DNA from 2 places in the Geodermatophilus sp. SYSU D00663 genome. Region 2 is predicted to be linked to the other one. Evidence: riboswitches for the same ligand, from Rfam matches in the RefSeq annotation. Region 2 holds a riboswitch; the other holds the start of a gene.
The links. Region 2 has a riboswitch for S-adenosylmethionine ahead of thrC (threonine synthase). Riboswitches for the same ligand answer to the same signal wherever they lie in the genome.
Positions count from the first base shown of each region.

Region 1: it holds a riboswitch for S-adenosylmethionine, as region 2 does, so the genes downstream of both, ACI79Z_RS21235 (bifunctional o-acetylhomoserine/o-acetylserine sulfhydrylase) here and thrC (threonine synthase) in region 2, are expected to answer to the same signal.

Region 1 covers NZ_JBJGZT010000037.1:24,967-28,338, reverse strand. Annotated here, with positions in the region: gene metX (homoserine O-acetyltransferase MetX) at 1-289, opposite strand, end outside; gene ACI79Z_RS21235 (bifunctional o-acetylhomoserine/o-acetylserine sulfhydrylase) at 300-1,592, opposite strand; SAM riboswitch class IV at 1,637-1,753, opposite strand; gene ACI79Z_RS21230 (NAD(P)H-dependent flavin oxidoreductase) at 1,777-2,817, opposite strand; gene ACI79Z_RS21225 (DUF1479 domain-containing protein) at 2,858-3,372, opposite strand, start outside.
Region 2 covers NZ_JBJGZT010000003.1:118,155-121,526, reverse strand. Annotated here, with positions in the region: gene ACI79Z_RS03490 (HAD family hydrolase) at 114-935, opposite strand; SAM riboswitch class I at 997-1,120, shown strand; gene thrC (threonine synthase) at 1,133-2,434, shown strand; gene ACI79Z_RS03480 (cold-shock protein) at 2,656-2,856, shown strand; gene groL (chaperonin GroEL) at 3,159-3,372, shown strand, end outside.

The DNA of each region.
Region 1 (3,372 bases), on a different contig from region 2:
CGCCCGGCCCGACCAGCGACGCCCACCAGCCCGGCGTCGGGTGGCCGGGCCCGGCCGGGCCGGTGACGTGGCTGTCGCCGGTGAGCGCGTGCTCGACCAGCACCGCGTTGCCGCCGTCGGGGGCGAGCGTGCCCCAGGTCTCGTAGGCCACCCGGACGCCGGGCAGCACCCCGCCGCGTTCGAGCCGGACCGGTCCGTCCAGGTCCAGGAACAGCCGGTCCCCGGCGGGGTCGCCGTCGCGCCACCCGCCGGTGCGCGGCGGGGTGCGGGACCCCGGGAGGTCCCGCACCCCGCCCACGTCAGGCGCCCTTCGCGGCGCGGAAGCCGGCCTCGAGGTCGGCGAGGATGTCCTCGATCCCCTCCAGTCCGGCGGCCAGGCGCACCAGGCCGGGCGTGACGCCCGTGGTCCGCTGCTCCTCCGGCGTCAGCTGCGAGTGGGTCGTCGACGCCGGGTGGATGACCAGGCTGCGGACGTCGCCGATGTTGGCCACGTGGCTGTGCAGCTCCAGCGCCTCGACGAAGCGCTTGCCGGCCTCGACGCCGCCGCGGATCTCGAACGCCAGCACCGCGCCGGCGCCGCGCGGGGCGTAGCGCTGCTGGGCGGCGTGCCACGGCGAGGACGGCAGGCCGGCGTAGTGCACCGACTCCACCTCGTCGTGCGCCTCGAGGAACTCGGCCACCCGCTGGGCGTTGGCCACGTGCCGCTCCATGCGCAGCGACAGGGTCTCGATGCCCTGCACGACCAGCCACGCGTTGAACGGGCTGATCGCCGGGCCGAGGTCGCGCAGCAGCTGCACCCGGGCCTTGAGCGCGTAGGCGGGCGCGCCGAGGTCGGCGTAGACGACGCCGTGGTAGGTCGGGTCCGGCGTGGTGAAGCCGGGGAACCGGCCGCGGGTCCAGTCGAAGTTGCCGCCGTCGACGATGACCCCGGCGATCGCGGTGCCGTGGCCGCCGAGGTACTTGGTGGCCGAGTGGACGACGACGTCGGCGCCGTGCTCGAGCGGGCGCACGAGGAACGGCGTGGCGATGGTGTTGTCGACGATCAGCGGCACGCCGTTGCGGTGCGCCACCTCCGACACCGCGGAGATGTCGAGGACGTCGCCCTTCGGGTTGCCGATCGACTCCCCGTAGAACGCCTTGGTGTTCTCGCGGACCAGCGACTGCCAGTTCTCCGGGTCGTCGGGGTCCTCGACGAAGGACACCTCGACGCCGAGCTTGGGCAGCGAGTGGTGCAGCAGGTTGTAGGTGCCGCCGTACAGCGACGCCGAGGCGACGACGTGGCTGCCGGCCTCGGCGACGTTGAGGATCGCCAGGGTCTCGGCGGCCTGGCCGCTGGCCACCGCGAGCGCGGCGACGCCGCCCTCGAGGGAGGCCACGCGCTGCTCGAGCGCGTCCTGCGTCGGGTTCATGATCCGCGTGTAGATGTTGCCCATCTCGGCCAGCGCGAACAGGTCGGCGGCGTGCTGGGCGTCGCGGAACTGGTAGCTGGTCGTGGCGTAGATCGGCAGGGCGCGGGCCCCGGTGGTGGGGTCGGGGCTGGTCCCGGCGTGGATCTGCCGGGTCTCGAAGCTCCAGCTCTGCTGGTCGGGCACGGCGCCGTCTCCTCTCGCTCGCGGAGACCCCGCGGCGCACGGAGGGCTCCGTCTTGCCGCGCGGCGGGCGCCGCGCGGCCGGCTCTTCCCCTGGGAGCACCTCGGACGGAGGAGAGGTTGCCGGGCAGCCAGCCAGGTACTTGTCGCTGCCTCTCGTGAGCCTGCGCGGAACCCTAGCGCCCGGTCAGGAGGTGCTGGGCCGGGGGTGCGCGAGGGCGGCCGCGGCGTCGTCGGCGAGGCGGGCGACCAGCTCCCCGGCGGGCAGCGCCTCGGCCAGCGCGTACGCCTGCCCGGCCCACATGCTGATGGCCTCCGGGTCGCCGGCCTGCCGGGCCGCCGCGCGCAACGGCGTCGTCAGGTGGTGGACGTGCGGGTAGGCGGCCGGAGCCGCGGCGGTGTGCTCGGCGAGGAAGCGGTTGACCAGCCCGCGGGCGCGCCGGCCGCTGAACGCGCGGGTGAGCGCCGTCGGCCGGCCGGCGCCCAGCGCCGCCCGGTGCGCCGCGCCGGTCCCGGCCTCGGGGCACAGCAGGAACGCCGTGCCCAGCTGCGCGGCCTCCGCGCCCGCGACGAGCACCGCCGCGACCGAGGGGCCGTCGACGATCCCGCCGGCGGCGACCATCGGCAGGTCCACCGCCCGGGCGACCAGCCGCAGCAGCGGCAGCAGCCCGTACTCGCCCGCCCCGTCCTCGTCGCGGAGGCCGCCGCGGTGGCCGCCGGCCTCGACCCCCTGCACCACCAGCGCGTCCGCGCCGGCGTCGCGGGCGGGGAGGGCGTCCTCCGGCGAGGTGACGGTGACCAGCACGGTGGCGCCGGCGTCGTGCAGCGCGGCGACCATGTCCGGCCGCGGCAGGCCGAAGGTGAACGACACCACCGGCACCCGCTCCTCGGCGAGGACGGCGACCTTGGCCTCCCACGCGTCGTCGTCGGCGCGGGGCTCGCCGAGGTCCACGCCCCACCGCCGCGCCTCGGGCCGCAGCCGCTCGGCGTAGCGGCGCAGGGCGCCCTCGTCGGCGGGCGGCCCGGGGACGAAGACGTTGACGCCGAACCGCTCCCGGGTCCGCGCCCGGACGGCGCGGACCTCCTCGCGCACCGCGTCCGGCGTCCGGTAGCCGGCGGCGAGGAAGCCCAGGCCACCGGCCCCGGACACCGCCGCGGCCAGCTCCACCGTCGACGGCCCGCCGGCCATCGGCGCCTGCACGACCGGTCGTCGCAGCCCCAGCACCATGCCGGGCATCCTGCCGCGCCGCGGCTCGGGCGGGGGTGGGTCAGGCGAGGCCGAGCCCGCGCCGGCCGGTGTCGTTGAGCTGGTCGGGGGTGAACCGGTTCGCCCAGGTGCGCTCGTAGTGCTCGGCGGGGAAGTCGGTGGGGCTGGAGCCGGTGAGGAACGCGTCGCGCACGGAGGCGGCGTAGGCCTCGTTGCGCGGGCACCAGGGGGCGGCGGGGACGTACATGACGTTGCCCCATCCCTGCTGGTCGGTGACCGGGGCGACCGAGTGGATCATGTCGCAGTGCCACCAGACGGAGTCGCCGGCGCGGACGTCGGGGATGCCGCTGGCGGCGCGCAGCAGCAGGGAGTGCCACTTCTCGCTGGCCGGGAAGACCTGGTTGGTGGTGACGCCGCACATGTCGTCGTCGGGGACGTCGGGCAGCAGCGGGCGCAGCATCAGGTAGGCCATCGCCTCGGGGATCGGCACGGTGTGCAGCACGCCCTGGTCGTGGTCCATGTCCGACAGCGCGGTCCACCCCTGGAAGGTGCGGAACGCCGAGCACATGGTGGAGC
Region 2 (3,372 bases):
ACGTCACCAGCTGAACGACGTCGCCAGCTGAACGAGGTGTCCCGCCCCCGCACCGGCTCCGGGCAGCAGGGGAACGGCACCCGGGCGCGGTGCGGTCCGGTGGGACCGCGGTGTCACAGGCTCGCTCGGACCGCCTGGGCCCAGCCGACGCCCATCGGCTCGTCGGTCACCGACACGTTCGGGACGGCGCCCAGCAGCCCGGCCATGCCCTCGACCTCCGCGCCGTTGGCGGTGATCCACAGCCGGCCGACGGCGGGCGCCATCTCCAGGTCGCTGGCGCTGTCGCCGATCGCGACGGCGTCCGCCGGGTCGACGCCGCGCCGCTCGAGGTCCCAGGCGATCGCCGCGCCCTTGGAGATGCCGCGCGGCATGAGGTGGTAGACGCGGGCCAGCTGCCCCTCCGGCGCCAGCCGCAGCCGGGCCGAGGCGGGGATCGCGCCGTTGTCCTTGAGCGTCAGCCAGCCCAACCCGCGCTCGGCCAGCCACGCGTCGACGGCGAGCGGGTCCACGAACCCGCGCAGCAGCGCGTCGCCGTCGTGCGTGGTGTGCCAGGGCGCGTGCCACTCGAGCCGGCCGGGGTGGGCGGCGCACAGCGCGTCGACGACGCCGAGCTCGGCCATCACGTCCATCGGCGTGCGGCCGGCGTACTCCTCGGGCAGCTCGCCGGTCAGCCCATGCCGCTCCCGGCCGCCCTTCCACGTCACCAGCGAGCCCAGCTCGGCGATCGCGCCGTCGGCGGCGAAGATCCGCCCCGCCTCGGTGACCTGGTCGGCGGTGCGCCCGCTGACGATCACCAGCGCGACCCCGGCGGTGTGCAGCTCCAGCAGGGCCGCGGCCGGCTCGGCGGTGGGGGAGCCGTCGGCGGCGTGCCAGAAGGACCCCCGCGGTCCGACCATCGTGCCGTCGAGGTCGGTGTAGACGATGCGCGCAGCCACGGCGCCCAGCATGGCCGGGGCCGGGGGCGGTCCCGGCAGCCGGGTAGAGTCGGGCCCGTTCCACTCATCCAGAGGGGCAGAGGGACACGGCCCGGTGAAGCCCCGGCAACCGCGCTCGCGCGAGCGGCGAGAGGTGCCAATTCCGTCCCGCGCGGCTCGACGGCCCGACGCGGGGAAGATGAGGAGGTAGTCGTCGCATGACCCTGACCGCACCCGGTTCCCTGCAGGCCGACAGCTCGGCCGGCGGCCCGGTCCCGCCCAGCCCCGCCCGTGGCCTCGTCTGTCGCAACTGCGGCGCCACCTTCGGGCTCGTCGCCGAGCACGCCTGCGCCCAGTGCTTCGGCCCGCTCGAGGTCGACTACGACCCCGAGCTCATGGCCGCCGTCACCCGGGAGCAGATCGAGGCCGGCCCGCAGAACATCTGGCGCTACGCCGCGCTGCTGCCGGTGGGCCAGGACCCGGCCGACCGCGTCTCCCTCGACCCGGGCATGACCCCGCTGGTCCGCGCCGACCGGCTCGCCGCCGAGCTCGGCATCACCGGCGGGCTGTGGGTCAAGGACGACTCGGCCAACCCCACGCACTCGTTCAAGGACCGCGTGGTCAGCCTCGCCGCCACCGCCGCGAAGGGGCTGGGCTACCGGAAGATCGCCGCGGCCTCCACCGGCAACCTGGCCAACTCGGTGGCCGCGCACGCCGCCCGCGCGGGCCTGCCCTCGTTCGTCTTCATCCCGTCCGACCTCGAGCCCGGCAAGGTCGTGCAGTCGGCGGTCTACGGCCAGACGCTGGTCGCCGTCGACGGGTCCTACGACGACGTCAACCGGCTGACCAGCGAGCTCGCCGAGACCGACGAGTTCGAGGACACCGCCTTCGTCAACCAGAACGTGCGGCCCTACTACGCCGAGGGCTCCAAGACGATGGGCTACGAGATCGCCGAGCAGCTCGGCTGGCGGATCCCGGCGCAGGTCGTCATCCCGATGGCGTCGGGCTCGCTGCTCACCAAGGTGGACAAGGCCTGGCGGGAGCTGGTGAAGGCCGGGATCGTCGCGGACACCGAGTGGCGGGTCTTCGGCGCCCAGTCGGCCGGCTGCGACCCGATCGCCACCGCCTTCGACAACGGCTGGGACGTCGTCAAGCCGGTCAAGCCCACCGGGATCGCCAAGTCGCTGAACATCGGCAACCCCGCCGACGGCCCGTACGCGCTCGACGCCATCCGCCGCACCGGCGGCGCCGTCGGCCGGGTCGGCGACGAGCAGATCGTCCAGGGCATCCGCGACCTCGCCCGCACCACCGGCGTCTTCGCCGAGACCGCCGGCGGCGTGACCGTCGCGGTGCTGCGCCAGCTGGTCGAGGACGGGCGGCTGGACCCGAGCCGGGAGACCGTCGTCCTCAACACCGGCGAGGGCCTCAAGACCCTCGACCCGCTGCTGCCGGTGGTCGGCCCGACCCACCGGGTGGAGCCGTCGCTGCGGTCGGTCCGGTCCGCGGGGCTCATCGGCTGAGCCCCCGCGGGAGGCGTAGGCTCGCGGGCGACGTCGATCCGGCGGGTGACGTCCCGCCGGATCGTCCCCGAGTCGTGTGTCCAGGATCTCCCCACGGCGGCGTGCCTGTTGTACCGTCTCGCGCGGTCGTCAGTTCCACGCACGTGTCCGACGGGCGGAAGAGCTGTACCCCGGTCCCCGGATCACGGGGACCGTCCGCACGCACCAACGTGGGAGCACACGTGGCACAGGGCACCGTGAAGTGGTTCAACGCCGAGAAGGGCTTCGGCTTCATCGCCGTCGACGGCGGCCAGGACGTCTTCGTCCACTACTCGGCCATCCAGATGGACGGGTACAAGAGCCTCGACGAGGGTCAGCGGGTGACCTTCGAGGTCGTCCAGGGCGAGAAGGGTCCGCAGGCCGACTCGGTCCGCGTCGCCTGAGCACCTCCCCACCTCCGTGCTGCGGCCCGGTTCCCTCCGCGGGAGCCGGGCCGCAGCCGTTCCCGGACCACCGCCCCCGCCGCCGGCCCGACCGGGAACAGGCGGCACCCACCCCCCGTTCTTGCACTCGGCAGGGGCGAGTGCCAGACTTCCGGTTGGCACTCGACAGTGCCGAGTGCCAATCAGGTCGGAACGGTGAGGCACAGGAGCGCGGGCCACATGGGAGCCCGCCGCGCCGGTGTCGTCCGTCGCGGGCGCCGGTCCCGGCCGTGCAGCGATCCATGCATGGAGGACATCACCACATGGCCAAGATGATCGCCTTCGAGGAAGAGGCGCGCCGCGGTCTCGAGCGGGGCATGAACACCCTCGCCGACGCCGTCAAGGTGACGCTCGGCCCCAAGGGCCGCAACGTCGTCCTCGAGAAGAAGTGGGGCGCTCCCACCATCACCAACGACGGTGTGAGCATCGCCAAGGAGATCGAGCTCGAGGACCCCTGGGAGAAGATCGGCGCCGAGC